3 regions of the Mesorhizobium sp. 1B3 genome follow, and region 1 is predicted to be linked to each of the others. Evidence: riboswitches for the same ligand, from Rfam matches in the RefSeq annotation. Region 1 holds a riboswitch; each other region holds the start of a gene.
What was found. Region 1 has a riboswitch for cobalamin ahead of ACCO56_RS00930 (CbtB domain-containing protein). Riboswitches for the same ligand answer to the same signal wherever they lie in the genome.

Region 1 (7,912 bases):
GATCGTGCTCGCTGCCTTCTTCGTTTCCGGCGCTTCGCCGAAAGCCGCCTGGCAGTCTGTCCGCCAGGACGCGCACAGGCATCGATCGCCCAATGCCGGCTGGCCGGAAGCGACGATGGCGGGAGCGTTGGGCCTCGCGCTCGCCGGCCCCCGTCACTATGGCGGTGTGCTGGTCGATGATGCGACGATGGGCGCAGGCGGCCGCCGCGAGGCGACAGCGGCCGACATTCGGCGCGCGCTGCTCCTTTATTGGTGGGCGGATGGGCTGCTGATCGGGATCATGGGTGCGGCGGCGGTGGTGTGGGTTTCGGTCTGAGCAGGCCAAGCAATCATCGCCGCATACCCCCCTCTGGCCTGCCGGCCATCTCCCCCTCAAGGGGGGAGATTGGCTGTGGTCACCGACGGCGCTTGTTCTGCCACAGCGACGACTGGCGAAGCCGCAGCGGGCGTCCGATCTCCCCCCTTGAGGGGAAGATGGCCGGCAGGCCAGAGGGGGGTGCGGCCGCGCAGGAACCAAAAACGGCATCGCTACACAAACATCAGAACTCGATGCCTTGTTGCGCCTTCACGCCTGCAGCAAAGTGGTGCTTCACCTGGCCCATCTCGGTGACCAGATCGGCCGCCTCGATCAGTTCCGGCTTGGCATTCCGCCCGGTGACCACGACATGCAATCCCTCGCGTCTGCCCTTGAGCGCCGCCACCACGGAGCGCAGGTCGAGATAGTCGTAGCGCAGCGCGATATTAAGCTCATCGAGGATGACCAGGCTGATCGAAGGATCCGCGATCAGCTCCAGCGCCTTTCCCCATGCACGCTCGGCCGCGGCGACGTCGCGTTTCAGATCCTGTGTCTCCCAGGTGAAGCCTTCACCCATCGTGTGCCAGACGATCTTTTCGCCGAAAACGGCAAAAGCATCCTTCTCGCCCGTGTGCCAAGCTCCTTTCACGAACTGCACGACGCCGACCCGCCTCCCGTAGCCGAGCATGCGCAAGGCCAGGCCGAAAGCCGCCGTCGACTTGCCCTTGCCGGGCCCGGTATTGACGATCAGCAATCCCTTCTCGACCGTCTTGCCGGCAACCTCGGCATCCTGCACGGCCTTGCGTTTCGCCATCTTGGCACGGTGGCGCTCGGCGTCCTTCTCGTCGATGTCTCTCATTCTACTTCACCTGCATCGTCAAGCCGGCCACCATGAACAGGACCCGGTCGGCCCGCGCCGCCACTTTCTGGTTCAGCCGCCCCTGCGCATCGCGAAAACGCCGGCCGAGCGGATTGTCGGGCACGATGCCGAGCCCGACCTCGTTCGAAACAACGAACCATGGGCCTCTCGGACTGGCGAGGATTTCAGCCAGCCGGGAACTCTCCGCCTCGACATCGTGCCCGGCCAGCATCTGGTTGCTGAGCCACAGGGTCAGGCAATCGACCAGCAAGGGCAGGCCGTCGGGAATAGCCTGGATCGTCACTGAGAGATCGAGCGGAGCATCGACCGTATTCCAGCGGCCGTCGCGCCGGTCGCGGTGCAATGCGATCCGTTCCTCCATTTCCGCATCGAAGGCCTGAGCCGTCGCCACATAGGTCCATGGCGGCGGCAGGGCTGTGACCAGGCTTTCGGCGTGACTGCTCTTGCCCGAGCGAGCCCCGCCGAGAAGGAGGGTCAAGCTGCCCTTCTCAGGCAAGGCGACCACTTAGCTCTGCCTCTTCACCGCCGACCCTGCAGCGGACCGCGCCGGCGACAGCGCCGAGGACAAGCCAGAAGAGCAGGTTGGTGACCGTGGTCGCCACGACGAAGGAATGATGCAGATCGGCCGGCACCGGCGAATCATGGCTCGCCGGCTGCGGCGCCCCGACAATATGCGGCGCAACGATCAGGGCCACGCCCACCAGCGCAAATACCGGGGAACGTCGAAACGCAATCAGAGCGAGCCCGATCGCGGTCGCGACAACGGTGGCGACCCACCAGACCTGGCGGTCGAATAGATCGGCGGCAGGCATGGCCGGCAGCTCCGGCGGCAGACCGAGGCCGGGCGCCAACGTGAAGACGGCAAAGCCGGCGAAGCCCCAGAACAAGCCCTGACGCCACCCGGCAATGCCCCCAGCGAGTTCCGAGGCGACGATCAGGATCAAAGCGAAGCCTATGCCGCTGACGATATTGGCCCCGACATTGTAGGCGAAACGCTCGAAGCCGTCTGCCGGCGCCCAAGCCTCTTCGCCATGGTCATGAGCATGTCCGGCCGCGGAGTGGTCTCCATGATCGTGGCCGGCACTGTCGCCGGCAGCCTCATAGGTTTCAGCCTGAAGGATGAGCGGCACGGTGGCGTAGGCTTGCAGAGCCGCGAGAACGACACCCGCGACAAGCCCCGCCAGCGCCGCGACGAACACGACGTTGCGAAACACGGTCATGATGGAGTTCCGCTCTTAGTGGCAGGGAAAAGCCATGGAATGGCGATAGTCGTGGGCGGCATTGTGGACGGCCTCCATGTGGGAGAAACCCAGAAAGCCGACGACGAAGATGCCGAGCAACCCGGCCAGCGCGAGCTGCAGATAACGCGACTGCGCGGAGACGGACGCACCGAGAGACGTGGAAACCGTGTTCATTCTCAATCCTTTCGCCCTCCACCCGAGGGCCGCGAACGTTCCTTACGTCGACGGCAGGTCTCCTGGCTCACGGCTCGGCGCTTCATCCCGCCTTCCCGGGCTCGATGCCCAGTGGCTGTCGGGAGAAGCTCGCCGCTCACAGTTGCGGGGGCAGCCGCGGATTTGGGAAATCCCTCACCGCATTCCCTCTTCATTCCCCGAAGGGAACCGTCGATACAGGCAGTCTTAACCGAAATCGTCATTCCGGCAAACCATATTTCCGACGCGTTGACAGCCGGATGCGACGCGGCCTACAAACTCCGCGACGGTCTCCTCTGAGCAATGAGAGGAGCTAAGAGGGAATGCGGTGAGGGTTCTTGTCCCGAATCCGCAGCTGTCCCCGCAACTGTAAGCGGCGAGCTTTCGGCCGATTGCCACTGGGTTACACCGGGAAGGCGGCGCGAGAGCTGGGACCCGTGAGCCAGGAGACCTGCCGTCCCTGATCAATCCTGAAAGCCTGGCGGGTGTCCCGGGCAAGGAGCGCGGTTTGGAGTTCGACGAAACAATTGCCGTCGGTGATCCGTGCGTCGAGGCATCGACCTCGGCGGTATCGGTCGTGACGATCGTCGTGTGCAGTTCCTGCCGCGACGCCTCCGGTTCCGATGCTCGCCCCCGTCCAGGCGAATTGCTGGGCGCAGCGACGCGGGAAGCGAACACCTTCCCGGATGTCCGCGTCGAGCAGGCCGAATGCCTGGGCAATTGCAAGAGAAGGCTCTCCGCAGCCTTCATCAAGCAAGGCGCCTGGAGCTACGTCTTTGGCGATCTCGGCACCGACGCCGCCCACGATCTGATTGCCGGCGCGAAGCTCTTCCAGCAATCGACGGACGGGCTGATGCCCTGGCGCGGGCGGCCCGATTGTCTGAAACGCGGGCTCGTCGCCCGCATCCCTCCCCCGGAGCATTTTGCAGCCATGTGGGATCACATGGCGTCGCACAAATGCGGCCAAACCAAAGAGATGGAGCGCCGTGCGCCCGATGCGACGCCCGGCGTTCCGAGAACCCTTAAGGACAATCCATGACCGCTTCCGCCGATCGCGTCCCCTGCACCGTCGTCACCGGTTTCCTCGGTGCGGGCAAGACCACGCTCATCCGGCACATGCTGGAGAACGCCAACGGCAAGCGCCTCGCCATCATCGTCAATGAATTCGGCGATGTCGGCATAGACGGCGAGATCCTCAGGGGCTGCGGCATCGAGGCCTGCCCCGAGGAGAATGTCGTCGAACTGGCCAATGGCTGCATCTGCTGCACCGTCGCCGACGATTTCGTTCCTGCCCTCGACCAGATCCTTTCCCGTTCGCCAAAGGTCGACCACATTCTGATCGAGACGTCGGGCTTGGCTTTGCCAAAGCCGCTGGTGCAGGCCTTCCAGTGGCCCGCCATCAAGGGACGCGTCACGGTCGACGGCGTTGTCGCCGTGGTGGATGGGCCGGCGCTCGCGGAAGGCCGCGTCGCCTCCGACATGGACGCCCTCCAGGCGCAGCGCGCGGCCGATGATTCGCTCGATCATGAGGACCCTGTCGAGGAAGTGTTCGAGGATCAGGTGGCGTGCGCCGATCTGGTCATCCTGTCGAAAAGCGATCTGCTCGATACCGATGCAGCCGCCCGCGCGAGCGCGCTGGTCGAGGAACATCTGTCGCGCGCGGTCAAGATCGTGCCTTCGACCCATGGCAAGGTCGATCCGTCCATCCTGCTCGGCCTCGGCCTGGCGGTGGAAGACGACATAGAGAATCGCAAGACCCATCATGACGACGAACTCGACCATGATCATGACGACTTCGATACTTTCGTCGTCGATCTTCCGGCGATCACGGATCCCGAGCTGTTGGCCCGGCGCGTCAGCACCGCTTCGGAAGCCGAGAAGGTGTTGCGCGTGAAAGGGTTCGTCGACGTCCAGGGCAAGCCGATGCGGCTCCTCGTCCAGGCGGTCGGCCCGCGCGTCTCCCATTACTACGACCGCGCCTGGGCTCCCGGCGAAGATCGCCGGAGCCGGCTGGTGGTGATCGGCCTCAAGGGGCTGAACCGGCCGGCGGTCGAAAACATTCTCGCCGGATAGGCCATCGTGCATATCCTCGCCGCCACCACCGCCTCGCTCGACGATTTGATCGAGCCCGTCGACCTCGGGCAGGCGCCGGCGGAGATGGTGGCGCTGTCCTTCACCGACAGCGACCTGGCGGCCCTTGCGACGGCGTGGAAGGCCGAGGGGGACGTGATGCCCTCCATGAGGCTCGCACGGCTGCGCGACCTCCGCCACCCGATGTCGGTCGATCTCTGGATCGATCGGGTCGCGCGCCACGCCAAGGTCGTCTTGGTGCGCATTCTCGGCGGGCATGAGTGGTGGCGCTACGGTTGCGACCGGCTGGCGGCGGTGGCCCGCGAGCACGGCATCCGCCTTGCCCTGCTGCCCGGGGAATGTCGAGACGAGGATGCAGCGCTGATCGCCCATTCGACCTTGCCACGCTCCGAGCTCGACGAGCTCCTGGCCTATTTCCGCGAAGGCGGACCGGAGAACATGCGTGGCCTCATGCGCCGTCTCGCCGGGCACGCCGGCACGGATGTGGTCGCCCGGCCAGCGGAACCGCTGGCCAAAACAGGCTGCTATGATCCGGACGCAGGCGTCGTGGCCGTAGAGACGCTGCTCGCCGGCCGGCCGGCCGGCGCGCCGATCCTACCGATGCTTTTTTACCGATCCATGCTGCTTGCCGCCGACATCGCGCCGATCGATGCGCTCTGCACGGCTTTGCGCGAGCGCGGCATCTTCCCGGCGCCGATTTTCGTGCCGAGCCTGAAGGACCCGGAGGCCGCCGCCTTTATCGAGGAAACAGCGAAACGCTTCGCGCCGCCGCTGATCGTGGCCACGACAGCCTTCGCCAGCGGAACGGAAACGGGCGAAACGCTGTTCGACCGCATCGGGGTGCCCGTCTTCCAGGCCGTGGTCGCCACCACGCGCAGGGAGGCCTGGGAAACGGGGCAACGCGGGCTCGCTCCCGCCGATCTCGCAATGCATGTCGTGCTGCCTGAACTCGACGGGCGCATTATGGCCGGCGCTATTGCCTTCAAGGATGAAGGCATCCGCGACGATGCGCTCGCCTTCAAGGGCATGGTGAACGGGCCGGAGCCGGACCGGATCGAGCAAGTCGCCGATCGGATCGCGGCCTTCCGTCGGCTGCAAGCAACACCGCGCTGCGATCGGCGTGTCGCGATCCTGATGCCGGACTATCCCGGCGCGGCGGGACGTACCGGCTATGCCGTCGGTCTCGACGTGCCGACGAGCGTGCTGGCCATGCTGCACGACCTCAAGACCGAAGGATATGCTGTCGAGAACATTCCGGATACGCCCCGCGACCTGCTTTCCCGCTTGGAAAGCGGAAACGAAGGTGCTTCGCCGGACAGATATCGGCAGTCTCTGGCTGCCATTCCCTCCGAAGCGCAAGACAAGGTCGCGGCTGCGTGGGGCGAACCCGGCCATCTCGACCTGACTTTCCGTGCGGCACGCTTCGGCAACGTCACGGTCGCGCTTGCTCCCGATCGCGGGCGGAGCGAGGACCGGCGCGCCGACTATCACGACCCGTCGCTGCCGCCGCATCACAGGCTGCTCGCCTTCGGTTTCTGGCTGCGGGAGGAACTGGGCTGCCACGCGCTCATTCATGTCGGTGCGCACGGCACGCTGGAATGGCTGCCCGGCAAGACCGTCGCCCTCGGCAGCGCGTGTTTCCCCGAGATCGTCACCGGCCCCCTTCCCGTCATCTACCCTTTCATCGTCAGCAATCCCGGCGAGGCTGCACAGGCCAAGCGCCGGATCGCGGCCGTCACCATCGGGCATCTTCCGCCGCCACTTGCCGGAGCCGGGCTCGACCCGAACCAGCAGGCCCTCGAGCGCCTGGTCGACGAATATGCGCAGGCCGACGGCCTCGACCGGCGCCGCCGGGACCGACTGGCCAAGCTGATCGTCGAGACTGCCGGAAAGACCGGACTGGCGCGCGAGGCCGGCGTCAGCGAAGCGGATGATGCCGACGCCGCCTTGATGCGCATCGATGCGTGGCTATGCGACCTCAAGGACCTCGCGATCAAGGACGGCCTTCATGTCTATGGCCGGTCCCCCAAGGACGAAACCGATCCGCTGCGCCAACGGAGCGCGGAAGCCGAAAGGAAGGCGCTGCTCGACGCGCTCGACGGGCGGCATGTCGCCGCCGGTCCGTCGGGCGCGCCGGCGCGTGGGCGCACCGACGTGCTGCCGACCGGACGCAACCTCTTCACAGCCGACCCCCGCACGATGCCGACGCCGACCGCCTTCGAACTCGGCAAGGCCGCGGCCGACGAGGTTTTGCGGCGCTATCTGCAGGATCACGGCGACTGGCCGCGCTCACTGGTGATTGACCTCTGGGGTAGCGCCAGCCTGCGCACCGGCGGCGAAGAGATCGCTCAAGGCCTCGCCCTGATGGGCTGCCGGCCACGATGGGATCCCGCGACCGGCCGCGTCACCGGCGTCGAAGTGCTGCCGCCTGCCATGCTTGGCCGGCCGCGGATCGACGTGACCTGGCGGATCTCCGGCCTTTTCCGCGACATGTTTCCGACCCAAATCGCCCTGCTGGATGCCGCGGTAGCGGCGATCGCGGCGCGCGACGAGGCGCCCGGCGACAACCCGCTGGCCGAGACGGCACGCAAGGCCGGCGCCACCCCCGCCCGCATCTTCGGCTCCTCGCCCGGCAGCTATGGGGCCGGCGTCGAGGATCTGCTTGCCAGCGGCAAGTGGGAAAGACGCGAGGAGATCGGGCAGGCCTATCTCGAGGCCACCTCGCACGCTTTCGGCGGCGCCGATGGGGAAGGCCGCGCCCTGCCCGGCGCCTTCGCAGACCGGGTAGCGCAAGCCGAACTGCTCATTCATACCGGCGACGATCCCGGCCGCGATATCCTCGAAGGTTCGGCCGACGTCGCCTTCATCGGCGGTTTCGCTGCCGCGCTTGCCGCCCTCGGCCGCAACGCCGACGTCATCGCCCTAGACACCACCGACCCTTCCCGGCCAAGAGCGCGATCGGTCGGCGAAGCGGTCACCCGCGTAGTCCGCGCCCGCGCCATCAATCCCCGCTTCATCGAGGGGCAATTGCGGCACGGACCGCGTGGCGCATCGGAATTCGCCGAGACCGTGGACCGGCTTGTCGGCTTCGCCGAAATGACCGGCGCCATCCCGGGTTCGCTGATAGAGGCGGTGCATGATGCCTATCTGGGCGACGGCCGGGTGCGTGACTTCCTGGTGCGCGAAAACCCTGCCGCGGCCCGCGCCATAGCC
Region 2 (7,912 bases), on a different contig from region 1:
GCGTCACGAACTTGGTGTTGAGATAGGCTTCCATCGCTTCGGTGCCGCCTTCCGAACCATGGCCAGAATCCTTGATGCCGCCGAACGGCACTTCGGGAAGCGCAAGGCCATTGTGGTTGACGGTCAGCATGCCGGCCTGGATCTCGTCGGCCAGACGGTCGGCCGTCGCCGCCGACTCGGTGAAGGCGTAGGACGCAAGCCCGAAAGGCAGGCGGTTCGCTTCGGCGATGGCCTGGTCGGCGTCGGAAAAGCGGGAGACCAGGGCGAGCGGACCGAAGGGCTCCTCGTTCATCGCGCGTGCCTCGGTCGGCACGTCCGTCAAGACCGTGGGCTCGAAGAAGTAACCCTTGTTGCCGATGCGCTTGCCGCCGGTCGCGAGTTTTGCGCCCTTCTGCAGCGCGTCCTGGATCAGCGCTTCCATCGCCGGGATGCGACGCTCGTTGGCAAGCGGCCCCATGGTGGTGCCTTCCGCCAAGCCGTCGCCCACCTTGACCGCCTTTGCCGCGGCGACGAAACCTTCGACGAAACGGTCGTGCACGCCGGACTGGACGAGAAACCGGGTCGGCGACACGCAGACCTGGCCGGCGTTGCGGAACTTCGATCCCGCCAGGACGGCGACGGCGCGATCAACATCGGCGTCGTCGAAGACGATCGCCGGCGCATGACCGCCGAGTTCCATCGTGGCACGCTTCATATGCTGGCCGGCGAGGCCCGCGAGATGCTTGCCGACCGGCGTCGAGCCGGTGAAGGAGATCTTGGCGATGACCGGATGCGGGATGAGGTATTCCGAGATCTCGGCGGGCACGCCGTAGACGAGATTGACCACGCCTGCGGGAATGCCGGCGTCGACAAAGGCACGGATCAGCTCGGCCGGAGAGGCAGGCGTTTCCTCGGGCGCCTTGACGATGATCGAGCAGCCCGCCGCCAGCGCGGCCGAAACCTTCCGCACCACCTGGTTGATCGGGAAGTTCCACGGCGTGAAGGCGGCGACGGGCCCGACGGGTTCACGCGTCACGAGCTGGGTGACGCCGACGGCCCGCGACGGCACGATGCGGCCATAGGCGCGACGCGCCTCTTCGGCGAACCATTCGATGGTGTCGGCAGCGGCCATGGTTTCGCCCCGGGCTTCGGCCAGCGGCTTGCCTTGCTCGAGCGTCATCAGCCGCGCGATCTCGCCGGCGCGCTCACGCAGCAGGCTGGCCGCCTTGCGCATGATGGCGGAACGCTCATAGGCCGACGTCTTGCGCCATACGGTGAAACCGCGTGCCACCGCCGCAAGCGCTGCGTCGAGGTCGGACCTGTCGGCATGGGCTACGGTGCCGATCCTTTCCTCCGTCGCGGGGTTGATCACCGCGATGGTGCGACCGGAAGCGGCGGGGCGCCAGGCGCCGTCGATGTGCAGAAGCGTATCGGGATACATTCTCATTCCTTGTGGTGAATAGCGAAGCGGGTGAATGGTGAATGGCTCTTGGGGCGCGGCATCCCCCTTACCATCGATTGTCGATCCTTCACGACTTGTCCGGCGATTGGTAAACGAGATAGTCGCGGCAATGCCGAAATTCCATTCACCATTTCACCATCGACCATTCACTCGTACCCTTCAGGCCGCCACGGCGACCGACGAGAAGACGCTCTCGATCGTCGCTTCCAGCGTGTCGAGCCCCTCGTCCAGCGTCGCATCCGAAATGGTCAGCGGCACGAGAATGCGGACGACATTGGCGCGGGTGCCGCAAGACAACAGGATCAGACCCCGCTTTTCCGCTTCGGCGACAATGGCGTTGGTGAGCGCCGGCGCGGCAGCTTTCGTATGCCGGTCCTCGACCAGTTCGAACGCGACCATGGCGCCGAGGCCACGCACGTCGCCGATGCGCTCCATGCCCTGCCGCGCTGCAAGGTCATTGAGCCGAGCGGTGATCCGCTCGCCGATCGCGGCGGCACGGGCGCACAGCCCCTCCTCCTCGATCACGTCAAGCACGGCGTTGGCAGCGGCGACAGCAAGCGGATTGCCGGCATAGGTGCCGCCGAGACCGCCGGGATGGGCGGCGTTCATGATCTCGGCCTTGCCGACGACCGCCGAGAGCGGAAAGCCGCCGGCGAGACCCTTGGCGAGTGTCACGAGATCGGGCTTCACGCCGGCATGCTCCATCGCGAACATCTTGCCGGTCCGCCCCATGCCTGCCTGGACCTCGTCGGCGATGAACAGGATGCCGTGCTTGTCCGCGATCTCGCGCAGCCTCACCAGGAATTCGGCGGGCGCGACGTTGAAGCCGCCCTCACCCTGGACCGGCTCGACGATGAAAGCGGCGATGCGCTCGGGATCGACGTCGCCGGCGAAGAGACGCTCGAGGTCGGCAATGGCATCCTCGACCGTGATGCCGAGGAAGGGATTCGGGAAAGAGGCATGGAAGACCTCGGCCGGAAACGGACCGAAATTCTTCTTGTATGGCGCCACCTTGCCGGTCAGCGCCATGCCCATCAGGGTCCGCCCATGGAAGCCCCCGCTGAAAGCGATGATGCCGGAGCGCCTGGTGTGGGCCCGCGCGATCTTGACCGCGTTCTCCACCGCCTCGGCACCGGTGGTGACCAGCATGGTGCGGTTCTCCGCGCCCGTCGGCACGATCCGGTTCAACCGTTCGGCCAGCGCCACGTAGTTTTCATAGGGCGCGACATGGAAGCATGTATGCGTGAAGCGTGCCGCCTGGTCCGCCACCGCCTTCATCACCTTGGGATGGCGGTGGCCGGTGTTGACAACGGCGATGCCCGCAGCGAAATCGATGAAGCGGCGCCCCTCCACGTCCCACAATTCAGCATTCTCGGCGCGTTCGGCAAACAGCGCGCGTGTTGCCACGCCTCCGGCAACGGCCTTGCCCTGGCGTTCACGCAATTCGGCATTCGTGGTCATTGGAGCCCTCCTTTTGGCGCGGAGGTCTATAGCATGCTCATAATTTTGAGCAAAGGCCTGCTCGGAATTTCATCCGGATCTGGATCAAAGATGGGTGGGAACGAAGTGCGTGAACGGTTTTTGGGCGACATGTGTTTAGAGGTAGGGCGGCGTGCAGGCGGAGATCACGATTGTCCGCTTGTCCGAGAGATTGCGGAAACGGTGCGGCACCCGGCTGTCGAAAAGATAGGAATCGCCCGGCTTCAGCACGCGCACCTCTTCTCCCACGGTGACTTCGAGCTCCCCCGCGATCACAATGCCGCCCTCGGATGAGAAATGCTGCAGCAAGGTCTCGCCGGTGTCGGCCTGCGGTTCGTAGACTTCGTGCAGTATCTGGAGATTGTGGCGTCGCGCATCGCCGACTTGACGGAACGTCAGCCTCCCGCGCGGTTCAGCACTTGTTGTCGCCGAAAGCTTCGAGGTGAGATCGAGCAGCTCGTCGAAACCGAAGAATGGCCCTTCCGGAGTGGCGCGGTCCTCCTCGAAGAAATCGGCCATGCTGATGTTGAGACCACCGAGAATCCTGCGCAAGGTCGCAACCGAGGGGCTGGACTTGTTCTGCTCGACCACGGAGATCTGCGCATGCGGCACGCCCGCTCGCTGGGCGACCTGGCGCTGCGAGAGCCCGGCGGCCACGCGTATGGCGCGCAATCTCGCGCCGACATCGAACACGCCTTCCCGCTCGCCCGTCACCCAGAATCTCCTGCTTAATCTGTTTGCCAGGACATACTATTGAGCCGAAGGCGGGGACACAACACAGACGGATGCGGCTGATTTTTCAGCCATCCGAGAGCTCGGCCGCCTTTGCTCCCTTGCGCCCGGGTCGAGGCTCACCGCGGGAGAATTGCGAGACTGGCAGGCCGCCGCCCCAGCGGTGACGCCGCAAATCATCGGCCCTCCATGAGTAAGTTAAGGACACGATCTATTCTTGGTTGAGTAAAATCCGTAGCGATCGCCTAGATCATATGTTCTAGAGCTATTCTTTTTTGTTGACGGATCACCAAAGTAGCCTGACTATGGAAGAAGAGGGGATGGAAATATGCCAGCGAGCGCAGAGAAGGGAATACTTTCCGGATTGACCTTCATGCTGATCGGCGCAAGCCTGCTCGGATTGCAGTGCTTCTGGTCGGTCAGGGCCGGCATATGGCTGTCGTTCTCTGTCGTCGACGCGCTGCAAATGCTGGGGCCCGATCCGATGAGCAACGGTGCCGCGGCGTTCGGAGCCTGGCTCGACAGCCCGCAATCCTGGATCAGGCTGCATATGCTGCTCGACTGGATTTCGCTGCCCGTGGTGTTCCTGACTTTCGGCCTGATGGCTGTTTCCAGCAGCAAGGTGTAGGGACCGCGGCCGCGCGGCGCTAATCCGCGACCCGCTTCTCCGGCTCATTCTCGCCAGAACTTCACGATCAAAGAATCTCTCGGCTTGACGCAACCACAGCGTGCCCACTAACAAGAGCACGACGGTTTCCCGCAAGGGAATCAAAAGGGAACACGGTGCGGACGCCCCCAGCGCCCAATGCCGTGACTGCCCCCGCAACTGTAAGCGGTTAGTTTTCCGTCCACATGCCACTGGGCCCGCGGTCCCGGGAAGGCGACGGGAAGCGATGATCCGCGAGTCAGGAGACCTGCCGTCGGCCGTTGTCATGCGCGACCACGCCGGGCGGGGTGTCCTGGTGGAGCCGATCCCTGGCTGCTCTCGAGGCGGCAAAGGCGGTGCTGATCGCGGTGACGTGCAACGTACCGCTGGAGCATTCCGCCTTGTTCTTCAAAATCCGTGCCGAGCGCACGCCGCACCCGTCCGTTCCGAATTTCGATCCGACTCCTCCGCAAAACCGGCCATCCCTGCTATTCGGGAGTACTTTCGTCATGGCCGCGCTGGCAACGGCCGGCGCACATGCGCTGGACGCACGGAGCGACGACCCGCCGCGGCCCGCCGCTCGGACGACAGAACTCGAACTGGACGCAATCAAGGTCACCGGCAAGGGCGATCGGCCAGGGCCGGGACCCAACCTCGAGACGCGGTCGCAGGCCGGCAGCCGCCTCGAACTGACGCCTTTGGAAACGCCGGCCAGCGTCGAGATCATCGACGGCGAAACGATCCGCGACCGCGTCCAGACCAATGTCAACGAGGCCATCGCGCGCAACGGCACCGGGATCACTTTCCTCGGCGCGCCCGGCAATGGCGGCACATCGCTCGGCATGCGCGGCTTCACCGGGCTGGGAGCCGTCGCCCGGCTTTACGACGGCACCCGCATCTATCCCGGCTCTGGCACCATCACTTTTCCCTTCGACACCTGGACCGTCGACCGCATCGAAATCCTGCACGGGCCGGCCTCCGTTCTCTATGGCGAAGGCGCAATCGGCGGGGCGGTGAACGTCATCCCCAAGAAGCCGCTGACCGAGGGGCGACGCAACGAGATCATGGCCACGGTCGGCACCGATGGCAGGAGAGGCCTTGCCCTCGGCAGCGCTGGCCCGATCAACGACAGTCTCGCCTACAGCTTTGACATCAGCGCGAGAGATACGGAAGGATGGCTGGAACGAGGCGACGCTTCCAGCCTTGCTTTCGCGGGCAGCGCGCTCTGGCAGGTGAGCGACGATTTCAATCTCACCTTCTCTCACGACTACGGCTACGCGGAGCCGGTGGGATATTTCGGCACGCCGCTGGTCGATGGAAGGCTGGACGAACGCCTGCGCAAGCAAAACTACAACGTCGCCGATGCGCTGAATCGGTTCCAGGACAACTTCACCCAAGTCAGGGCAGAGTGGACCCCGACCGAGAACTTCACCCTCCGTAGTACGACCTATCGGGTGTCGAGCGATCGCCAATGGCGGAACGTGGAAACCTATCGCCACAGGTCGGCGACCGACGACGTGTTGCGCAGCAGCTACATCGCTATCCGTCACGATTACGAGCAGTACGGCAACCGCACCGACGCTTCCTTCGACAGCACCATCGCCGGCATGGACAACAGCACGCTGGTAGGCTTCGACGTCAACCGGATCAGCTTCGCCAACACCAACAATTCGCCCTATCCCGGCCAGTCGACGGTGACGGCTCTCGATTTCGACCCCGGCCACTTCATTGGGCCCGACAAGTTCGTCACGAGCAATCGCAGCACCGTGTGGCAGTACTCACTGTTCGCCGACAACAGGCTGGCCATGACCGATCGATGGTCGCTCGTCGGCGGGCTGCGTTACGACAGCCCTCAGGTGACCCGCACCGACCCCCAGACCGGAGCAGGCTTCGAGCGCACTTACGATTCGCTGAATTGGCGGATCGGCGCTGTCTACAACCCGCTGCCGGACATGGCGCTTTACGCTCAATATTCGAGGGCGGCCGAGCCGATCGGCAATCTTCTGTCCCTGTCCGAGGCCCAGAAGGACTATGCGCTCCCCGAGGGCGAGCAATATGAGGTCGGGGTTAAATACGCCTTTCTCGACGGCCGCGCCGAAGCGACGCTTTCAGCCTACCGCATCGTCAAGACGAACGTGCTCGCCCGCGATCCCGACAATCCTTCGATCACCCGTCAGATCGGCCGGCAATCCTCCCGGGGCATCGAAGCGGCGATCGGCCTGGATCTCGGCGCCGGATGGCGCATCGACGCCAACGGCACGATCCTCCAGGCCGAATATGACAACTACATCCAGGCCGGCGGCGACTTCTCGGGGAAGACCCCGCCCAATGTTCCCCGACGCCTGGCCAATCTCTACGCGTCCTGGGATTTTGCCGAGGATTGGACCGCTCTGGGCGGCGTCCATTATGTCGGTAAGACCTACGCCAACGACTCCAATACGAGCACCAGGCCTGCCTATGCGGTGGTGAATGCCGGACTCCAGTGGCGGCCCAACCCGAAGACGACGCTCGATCTCACGGTCGAGAACCTGTTCGACGAGGTCTACGCCACATCAGGCAATGCGACGCAATGGCTGCTCGGCGCCCCCCGTTCGGCCTCGCTTACGCTGAGGCTGGCCTTTTGAGCGGGCCAGCCGCCATCACCGCGGAGGGTATCTCCTGGGGCCCCTCCGCCGGCCGGCCGATCATCGAGAATGTGGGCTTCGATATTCCCGCCGGCACGGTGACGGCGATCGTCGGCCCAAACGGGGCCGGCAAATCCACGCTGCTGCGCTGTCTTTACCGCCATCACAGGCCGATCGCAGGCACTATCCTTCTCGACGGGCGGGACATTTGGAGCGTCGGGGCCCGGGCAGTGGCGAGGAAGGTCGCCGTCGTTCTCCAGGAGACGCCGACGGATTTCCCTTTCACGGTCCGCGAGGTGGTGGAGACGGGACGAACGCCGCATCAGGCCGGCCCGTTTTCCTGGAAGGCGCCCGACCGCCTGAAGGTCGAGGAGGCGCTCGACCGTTTCGAGCTCACGGCCTTGGCCGATCGGGCTTTCGCCTTCCTTTCGGGCGGCGAGAAGCAGCGCGTCATGCTGGCGCGCGCCATCGTCCAGGAGCCCGGGCTGATCATCCTGGACGAGCCGACCAACCATCTCGATATCCGCCACCAGCTCGAAATCCTGCGGGATCTGCGGCGGCTCGACGCGACCGTCATCGCCACCATGCACGACCTGAATCTTGCCGCGGCGATCGCCGACGGGGTTCTGGTGTTGCAAGGCGGCAAGATGCTCGGTTTCGGTCCCCCCGACATGGTTCTGACGCCGGAACTGGTTCGGCGAGCCTTCGAGGTCGAAACGACCGTGGACCGCCACCCGCACGATGGCAGGCCGCGCTTTTCCTTCCATCTCCCGGGGAGAGGATAATGGGTTTTCCAGCTTCCGGTTTGTCGATCATCCATCCGATTCCGCTGCTTGCCCTCGTTCTTGCTGCCCTTGCCGGCCAACCGGCCTTCGCCGTCACTGTCGAGAGCTGCGGACGCGAGGTCACGATCAAGACGCCGCCCCGTCGCGCCGCGAGTTACGGTTCGAACCTGACGGAAATCATGCTCGCTCTCGGGCTGGAGGATCG
Region 3 (7,912 bases), on a different contig from region 1:
CGCAAGCGCTTCTACGGTCGCAATGCGGAATGTAAGAGCCGGGATGGGACTAGCGGCGTGCTTCTCGTTGGCGACCGCGATCATTCCAGCGGAAATATCCGTCGCAAGATAGTCTTGGACGTCGCCCGCGAGCCGGAGCGCCGTTGTTCCTGTTCCGCAGCCTAGTTCCAACACACGGTCGTCTGATTTCAACAGGGCGCGGGTCTGGTCCAGAGTGCGCTCATATCCGGCCTGATCCGCAATCGCACTCGTGGCGTACTGCCGCGAAGTCCGGTCCCAGAAACGGACGTCGTCCGCTACGCTCATCTCAGGGTTGCTCCTCAGATCCCCACCTCGGATATCCCGCATTAAAGGTCCAAGGCCGTTCCGCTCACGCCAAGCTCCAAGAAATTTGGGCGGCTATCGGCGGTGACTGGGTGGTTATTTTGCAGAGTACCTGGGTAAAAAGCGGCAAATGGCGGAGAGAAAGGGATTCGAACCCTTGATACGGTTTCCCGTATACACGCGTTCCAGGCGTGCGCCTTCAACCACTCGGCCACCTCTCCGCATGCGCCGCGGTGCCGCGAAGCAACAGGGCGCGGGGCTCATCTAGTCGATTGCCGGGCAATTGCCAAGGCTTTCCCGACGCTTCTTTTCGATCTTCCCATGCCGATTGCGACCGGTCGCCGTGCCGGGCACGCGGGAGCTGCTATCACGGCGGCAAACATCAGCCGCCGCGCCAGCCATGGCGCGGCTCGTAACCGAGGATCCGTCTCGCCTTGTCGATCGAGAGCAGCGTCTCGTTCGGCTCGATGCCCTCCTTGAGCTGGACATCCGGATAGACCTCCGCCATCAGCTCGGCATTCGGCCGCGACATGACCGTGTCGGCATTGGCGATGATGAAGACCTCCGCGCCCTTGATCGGCGCCTCCAGCGCCTTGCGGATCGCCTGGGCGGCGTCGCGCGCGTCGATGTAGCCCCAGAGGTTCCATTTGCGAAGCCGCGCATCGGCGTCGAACGAGGGAAACCGCTCATAGTCCTGCGGCTCCATGACATTGGAGAAGCGCAATCCCACGATCTTCAGTGCGGGGTCCCATCGGCAGAACTGCTTGGCCATCTCCTCGCCGAGCAGCTTCGACAGCGAATAGGCCGTCTCGGGCCGGCCCGGATAATCCTCGTCGACAGGCGCATAAGGAGGCGGCCGATCGAAGGGAAGGCCGAGCACGGTCTCGCTCGACGCCCAGACGATGTTGCGTATCGTCAAGCGACGGGCAGCTTCGAAGACATTGTAGGTGCTGACCGTGTTGACCTTGAAAATCACGGCATTGGGGTTCTTGCCCGGCGCCGGGATCGCCGCCAAGTGAACCAGCGCATCGATATCGCGCAGCCGGTCGTCGACCTCCGACAAGACCTCGAAAGCCTGCCCGAAATCGGTGAGGTCAGCCTGAACGAAAGGACAAACCTCGCGAGCCGGCGGCACGGCGTCGATATTGACGACGTCATGGCCGTGCGCCAGCAGATCCTCCACGCAAGCACGGCCGACCTTGCCGCTGCCACCCGTCACGATCACCCTGGTCATTCCGCGATCTCCTCCATCGGAGACGCCAGTCTAGCGCATGAACGGGGTGCTGGGACAGGACTTGGGTCGGGTCAATCCACGAGATGGCCGCGGAACGGAAAAGGTGCCCCGGTTCGCTCACCCATTTCCGTCTTGTTCTGCCGGTTTCCCGGCCATGACGTCGAATGGCTGCAGGATCATCTTGCCGGCGGCCTCGCCGAAATAGGCTTCCACCCCGTAGACCTGCCGGACGCGCTCGGGCGAAAGCACCGCCGGCGGCGGGCCGTCCGCCACGGTCGAGCCGCGATCGATCAGAACCAGCCGCGAGCACCAGCGCGCGGCAAGCCCGAGATCGTGGAGGGAGGCGATAACCGCGTGGCCTTCCTCCGCCAGTTTCGCGAAGATGCGCATCAGCGCGATCTGGTATGACGGATCGAGCCCGGCCGTGGGCTCATCGGCGAGAAGCAGAGGGGCATCCTGCGCCAGGGCGCGTGCGATCAGCACGCGCGCTTTTTCGCCGCCCGAGAGCTCGGTCGCCGCCCGATGTCGCAGATGCTCGATTTCCATGCGCCGCATGGCCCCTTGGATCGCCGCATGGTCGTCCCGGCCAAGACCGGCAAAGGCCCTGCGATGCGGTGTCCTGCCGAGCGAAACCAGATCCTCGACCGCCATCCCCCAGGCGATCTCACGTTCCTGCGGCAGGTAGGCGACGAGACGGGCCCGTTCCGCCATCGAAAGGGCGGCGGCCGGGCGGTTGCTCACGGCGACCTCGCCCTGGGAAGGGGTGAGGCCGAGTATCGAGCGCAGAAGCGTCGACTTCCCCGCGCCGTTGGGGCCGAGCAGACCGACGAATTCGCCGGCGCGAACGGCGAACGAGATATCCTTCAGGACAGGCTTGCCGCTCAGGGAGGCACTGAGGGAGGACACCGAAAGCAGTGTCATGTCTCAGCCCTCCGCGTCCGCCAGACCAGCCACAGGAAGAACGGCGCGCCGACGATGGCGGTGAGGACCCCGAGCTTGATGTCCCTGCCGGGCGCGATCACGCGCACCAGCACGTCTGCCGCCATCAGCATCGACGCCCCACCAAGCGTGCTGGCGGCAAGCAGGCGTGACGGCCGCGAGCCGACAAGCGGCCGCAACATATGCGGGACCACCAGCCCGACAAAGCCGATGGCACCCGCAACCGCCGTCGCCGCACCGACCGACGCGGCCGTACCGAAGACGGCGAGCAACTGCACCCGGCGCATGTCGACGCCCATGCTCTGTGCCGCGTCGCTGCCGATTGTCAGCGAATCCAACCCACGACCCAGCGCAGCGAGCATGAGCCAGCCGGCCAGCATGAAAGGCGCGGCAAGCCAGACATGCGTCATGGAGCGGTCGCTGAGCGAGCCCAGCATCCAGAACATGATCTCGAGCGCGGCGAAGGGGTTGGGCGAAAGGTTGAGGGCGAGCGAGGTCATGGCGCCGGCAAAGCTCGACACCGCGACACCGGCGAGGATGATGGCAAGCGTGCCGCCTTTTTTGCCCGCCAGCGCCTGGACGACCATGACCGCAACGACAGCGAAGGCCAGTGCGGCCAACGGCAAACCAAGAGGGAAGAGCAGGCTGAGGCCGGAGTAGATGGCGATCACCGCGCCGAGCGAAGCGGAGGCGGAGACGCCGATAAGGCCGGGCTCGGCCAGCGGGTTGCGCAGATACCCCTGAAGCGCGGCACCGGAAAGGCCGAGCGTCGCTCCGACCATCAGGCCGAGGATCGCGCGCGGCAGGCGGATTTCCTGCATGACGACGGCGACCGCGCCCGCATCCGCCGAAAAGAGCGCCCGGATGCTGTCGGCAAAGCCGATCGCCGCGGGCCCGACGGTCAGTGACAAGAGGAAAAGCACGACGGTCACGACGCCAAGCAACGCGAGAACGAGGCGATATTGCCCGCCGGCGCTCATTCGGCCCCCCTTTCCGATCGCGCCGCTGCCTGCAGGCGCCGGGCGACCTCCAGCGTGAAAGGAGCGCCGCAGATCGTGTAGGGGCCGGGAACCGTCATGCTCTCGGCGGAGCCAAGCAGGGCACGGTAGGCGGGGTGCACGAAAATCTGCTCGGCGAGCGCGGGTGCCCCATGACCGTCCCCTCCGCCGACCAGAAGGTTGGGGGCGGCAAGGACAAGCAGTTCGAGCGGCAGCTGGACGGTCCCCACAAGCCCGAAACGGTCGGCGACGTTCTCCAGGCCGGCCGCCGCGACGATCGCGTCGACCAGTGTGCCCGCGCCGGAAGTGTAGCCGTTCGGTTCGTAGAGAGCGACCGCCCGGCGCGGCGGCGGTTTCGCCGCGAGATCGGCCAATCCTTGGTCGAATTCGGCTATCAATTCGCCGGCTCTTTCCTGCCGCCCGAGGATTTCTCCCATGCGTGCCATGTTTGCGCGGATGTCCTCGATCGAACTCTCCGGCGTGAATTCCTCGACCCGAACGCCAAGCCGGCGCAGCAGGCCGACGGTCGTCCGCGTCGTGTAGGTGCCGGCCAGCACGAGGTCTGGATGCATCAGGAAAACCTCTTCGGCGAGACCGTGGTTGACCACGTAGCGCCTTGCCTGCTCGGCGAGAACGGAGCTGTTCGGGTCGGCCGCGAGATGGGATACGGAATGAAGCTGCCCCTCGCCGGCAACCAGCATGGCAAGCTGGTCCGTGCAGACATTCATCGACACGACACGTTTCGGCGCCTCGTCCGCGACGGCGTTGCCGAAGCAGCCGAAAGCCAGGAAAGCGGCCATCAAGCCGGAGAGGCTTGCGTGGCTCCGCTTCGCTGCTTTCGAGGCGCTGAAGCGCATCTCCATCTAAAACGTACCTTTCAGCCCGAAAAAGGCGGTCAGGCCCTGGGTGTTGTAGCCGAACACTTCTTCATAGTCCGCGTCGAGCAGGTTATCGACCCGGCCATAGGCTTCGAGATATTCGGTGAATTTGAAGCTGCCACCGACATTGACGACGGTGGAGGAAGCAAGGGTGACGCGTGGCGGCAAGCTCGGCACATACGCCAGATCCTCCATTTCGCCATTGAAGGCAACCTCGCCGAAGATGCGCGCGCGGTCGTCATGGAAGCGATAGGCAGCGCCGATCGAACCCGAATGTTCGGGGCGCCGTATCTCGGCAAGCCGAGGGCCGCCGGCCACCATCTGCTCGGTCGCCTTGGTGTAGGTGTAGGATGCGTTGGCCGAGAAGCCGTTGAAGAGGTCGAGCGTCGCCCCGATCTCGATTCCCTGGCGCTTGCTCACGCCGTTGCGGTTAACTACCGAGGAAGTGTAGTCGGGGCCATAGACTATCGCGATCTCGTTGGTGAGATCCTGATTGAAGTAGGTGATGTCGGCGACAAGCATACCGTCGAAGAAGCGTTGTTCGATGCCGATATCCCAGCCGAAGCTTTTCTCCGGATCGAGGTTCGGATTGCCGACGAAGGAATCGGGCACATAGCCGAACTGTTCGAAAAAGGTCGGGTTGGTGACGCCGGTGCCGATGGAGGCATGCAGGCGGGTGGCTTCGGTGAGCTTCCAAGCACCGCTCAGGCTGTAGGTCGTCGCATCGCCGAAGAGATCGTTGAGGTCCCGCCGTAGGCCGGCGTTGAGGAAGAAGCGATCGAGAAAGGCCCCTCTGTATTCGCCGACGAAGGAATTGGTGCTCCGGTCGAAGGTCTGGTCGAGATGCGACGGCGTGAAGGTCTCGCGTTGCCACTCGTATCCACCGGTGAGTTGGTGGCTTGCATCGAGCAGGCCCGGCGTGTCGAATTGATAGCTCGCCTGATAGACGCCGGTATAGCGATTGCCGTCACTCCAGGAGGTTCCAATCTCTGCGACGTTCTCGCGATACATATCCCCGCCGGTGACGCGAGCCTTTTGGGTCAGCGCGCCGTCGAGAGCGACATGGGTCACGCCGATGGAGCCGAACAATTCGCGGGTAGCCGTCTCGTCGGAACCATCGATCACCAGCCCATATGTTGGGCTACCCGGGTTGAAATCCTGCGGGTCGAGATCGCTGCGGCGGTTCACGTAGCGCAAGGTCCCGTCCAGGCTGAGGGCATCCGACAGGTCGGCGGCGAAGCGGCCGTTCAGCGTCGCATTGCGATCGCCATCCCGCTCGTCTCCGAAATCGGAGACGTTGAAGCCTCCCGTGTTCTGGAAAGCCCCCGACAGGGCGATGTCGTAGGTCTCGCCGCCGCCGCTCAGCGAAACGCCGCCCAGCCAGGTGCCGTCGGTGCCGGTTTCGACCCGGGCGCTGCCGGAAAAACTGTTGCGCTCGCCTCGTCTGGTGATGATGTTGACGACGCCGGCCATGGCGTTCGACCCCCAGAAGGCGCTCTGGGGCCCACGCAGCACCTCGATCCTGTCGATATCGTCCACCAGCAGGCTGCCGAAGTCGAACTCGCCGGTGGACGTCTCGCTCACCTCGACGCCATCGATCATCACCAGGAGGTGGTTTGCTTCAGTGCCGCGGACCCGCACCTGGGTGGGGCCGCCGAATGAGCCCGTCCGCGAGACGGCGAAGCCGGGCACCTGCCGCAGCGCGTCCGCCACGTAGCGGATCTGGCGTTGCTCGAGCTCCTTTCCCGAAATGACCGTGAAGGCCCTGCCGGATTTCTCCTGCTCGATCGGCGTCAGCCCGTCGGTAACGAGGACCGTGTCGAGCCGAAGCGCTTCATCGGTATCGCTTTCGGCCTGCTGCGCCCCAGCCCCTATCGTCAACGCCAGCGCGATCGCGCCAGCACCCATCAGTTGCCTGTTCATTCCTGCCCCAAGCTGCTCAGGCAGGGCAAAAGGATTCGCCCTGCGGTTTGGCCCAACCGCAGGCAGGAAACAGCTTGGAAAGGTGCGCGTGATTCACCCTCCGCCCGTTCCGGCATGCGGCAACACTTTTCAATGTCACCGCCACGGACGACCGCGCCGGAACACACCCCGTGTCCAGGCATGGGTGACCGGAAATGGCAGGTCTCCTGACTTCCGTGTCATCGCCCCTCTTCCGCCTTCCCGGTCGCGCGAGGCTTCCCAGTGGCTTCGTGGAAGATGGCTCAACGGCTACAGTTGCGGGGGCAGTCCTGGCTTCGGCCGACAGGCCTCACCGTGTTCCCTCTTCGTCCGCTCTCGGCGGAACCAATTCCGGGCGGGAAGCTAGCGAGGCGATCCCCTATCGTCAACCGCGGAGATGTGCTCCCCTGTGGACTCAACCACGGACGATCCAAATGCGTGCGAGGCAGACATGGCAATACGAGCATTCGCTTGGCTCAATCCGCCGTCCCGCTGGCAAGGCGACAGCGCGAAGCTGACGCTCTCAACCGAGGATGCGACGGATTTCTGGCGCCACACCTTCTACGGATTCGTACGCGACAACGGCCACGCCTATCTGACCGACGTCTCCGGCGACTTCACGGCTTCGGCGACGGTCGTCGGAGACTATCGGCATCTTTACGACCAGGCCGGCCTCATGCTGCGGATCGACGAGCGAAACTGGATCAAGACCGGCATCGAATATACAGACGGTCTGATGCACTTCAGCGTCGTCGTCACGCGGGACGTGTCGGATTGGTCGGTGATCCCCTTGCCGGAGGCACGGCCGGAACAAGGCGTGGCCATAAGGCTCACCCGCCACGGCGACGCCGTTCGGATCCAGTATTCCATCGCGGGAACGCCTTGGCGCATGGCACGCCTGGCTCCGTTCTCCGACGCCGACGCGCGGGTCGGCGTCATGGCCTGCTCGCCGGAGCGCGCAGGCTTCGAAGCCAGCTTCAAAGGAATAGAGGTCGGCCCGCCGATCTCGCGCAAACTCCATGCGGAGTGATAGAGGCCCATCCGGGCCGCTCGGCTTTCGCGCCAACGCATCGGCTCGAACCGAAGGTTCGGAAAGCAGGATGCCGGTCTGAGAGATGAAGCGTCCTTTGCGCGTGCGAAGACGCGCCGGCGCTCGAGTTCGGCATCGCAACGGTTTGGACCGCCTGATCGAAACGGCAGGCTGCCAACCTTGAGCAAGGTGGGTAGCCTGCCGGACGTCAGATCGGATATTTGCAACATCCCGACCGGGATCTGAACCTCGTCCCGGTCCCGGTCGGTTGCTCGCTTTACTGCGCGGCGGCCGCAGCTTCTTTCAACCACCCGTCAAACTCGGCCTGGTTTTCGGAAATCCAGGCGTCGGCGACCTTCTTCATATCGGCATTGGTCTTGGCGCCGGTTCCGAGATCGCCTTCCCATTTGCTCCAGGTGTCCAGCGGCCATTTCGCCTGTTCGACGAATTTCTTGACGGCCGGATTCGCAGCGACGAATTCCTTGTTGCCGAGCGTGCGCCAGTTCCACGGCCCCACCGCCATGCGGCACGGGTTCTGTCCGCCGGCACAGCCTGCGACATCCTTGAT

Region 2: it holds a riboswitch for cobalamin, as region 1 does, so the genes downstream of both, ACCO56_RS29160 (TonB-dependent receptor) here and ACCO56_RS00930 (CbtB domain-containing protein) in region 1, are expected to answer to the same signal.
Region 3: it holds a riboswitch for cobalamin, as region 1 does, so the genes downstream of both, ACCO56_RS18490 (TonB-dependent receptor plug domain-containing protein) here and ACCO56_RS00930 (CbtB domain-containing protein) in region 1, are expected to answer to the same signal.

The regions. Positions count from the first base shown of each region.
Region 1 is NZ_JBJHDO010000001.1:196,534-204,445, reverse strand. Features, by position in the region: gene cbiB (adenosylcobinamide-phosphate synthase CbiB) at 1-316, shown strand, start outside; gene cobO (cob(I)yrinic acid a,c-diamide adenosyltransferase) at 540-1,154, opposite strand; gene cobU (bifunctional adenosylcobinamide kinase/adenosylcobinamide-phosphate guanylyltransferase) at 1,156-1,671, opposite strand; gene ACCO56_RS00935 (CbtA family protein) at 1,664-2,395, opposite strand; gene ACCO56_RS00930 (CbtB domain-containing protein) at 2,411-2,590, opposite strand; cobalamin riboswitch at 2,626-2,817, opposite strand; cobalamin riboswitch at 2,879-3,081, shown strand; gene ACCO56_RS00925 (DUF1636 family protein) at 3,117-3,647, shown strand; gene cobW (cobalamin biosynthesis protein CobW) at 3,644-4,681, shown strand; gene cobN (cobaltochelatase subunit CobN) at 4,688-7,912, shown strand, end outside.
Region 2 is NZ_JBJHDO010000015.1:113,471-121,382, forward strand. Features, by position in the region: gene ACCO56_RS29140 (NAD-dependent succinate-semialdehyde dehydrogenase) at 1-1,426, opposite strand, end outside; gene gabT (4-aminobutyrate--2-oxoglutarate transaminase) at 1,601-2,902, opposite strand; gene ACCO56_RS29150 (cupin domain-containing protein) at 3,038-3,634, opposite strand; gene ACCO56_RS29155 (hypothetical protein) at 3,981-4,280, shown strand; cobalamin riboswitch at 4,386-4,588, shown strand; gene ACCO56_RS29160 (TonB-dependent receptor) at 4,580-6,922, shown strand; gene ACCO56_RS29165 (ABC transporter ATP-binding protein) at 6,919-7,707, shown strand; gene ACCO56_RS29170 (ABC transporter substrate-binding protein) at 7,707-7,912, shown strand, end outside.
Region 3 is NZ_JBJHDO010000006.1:241,004-248,915, forward strand. Features, by position in the region: gene ACCO56_RS18460 (class I SAM-dependent methyltransferase) at 1-306, opposite strand, end outside; tRNA gene ACCO56_RS18465 (tRNA-Ser) at 456-545, opposite strand; gene ACCO56_RS18470 (NAD-dependent epimerase/dehydratase family protein) at 707-1,558, opposite strand; gene ACCO56_RS18475 (ABC transporter ATP-binding protein) at 1,676-2,479, opposite strand; gene ACCO56_RS18480 (FecCD family ABC transporter permease) at 2,476-3,477, opposite strand; gene ACCO56_RS18485 (ABC transporter substrate-binding protein) at 3,474-4,352, opposite strand; gene ACCO56_RS18490 (TonB-dependent receptor plug domain-containing protein) at 4,359-6,296, opposite strand; cobalamin riboswitch at 6,476-6,679, opposite strand; gene ACCO56_RS18495 (DUF1349 domain-containing protein) at 6,766-7,344, shown strand; gene proX (glycine betaine/L-proline ABC transporter substrate-binding protein ProX) at 7,622-7,912, opposite strand, start outside.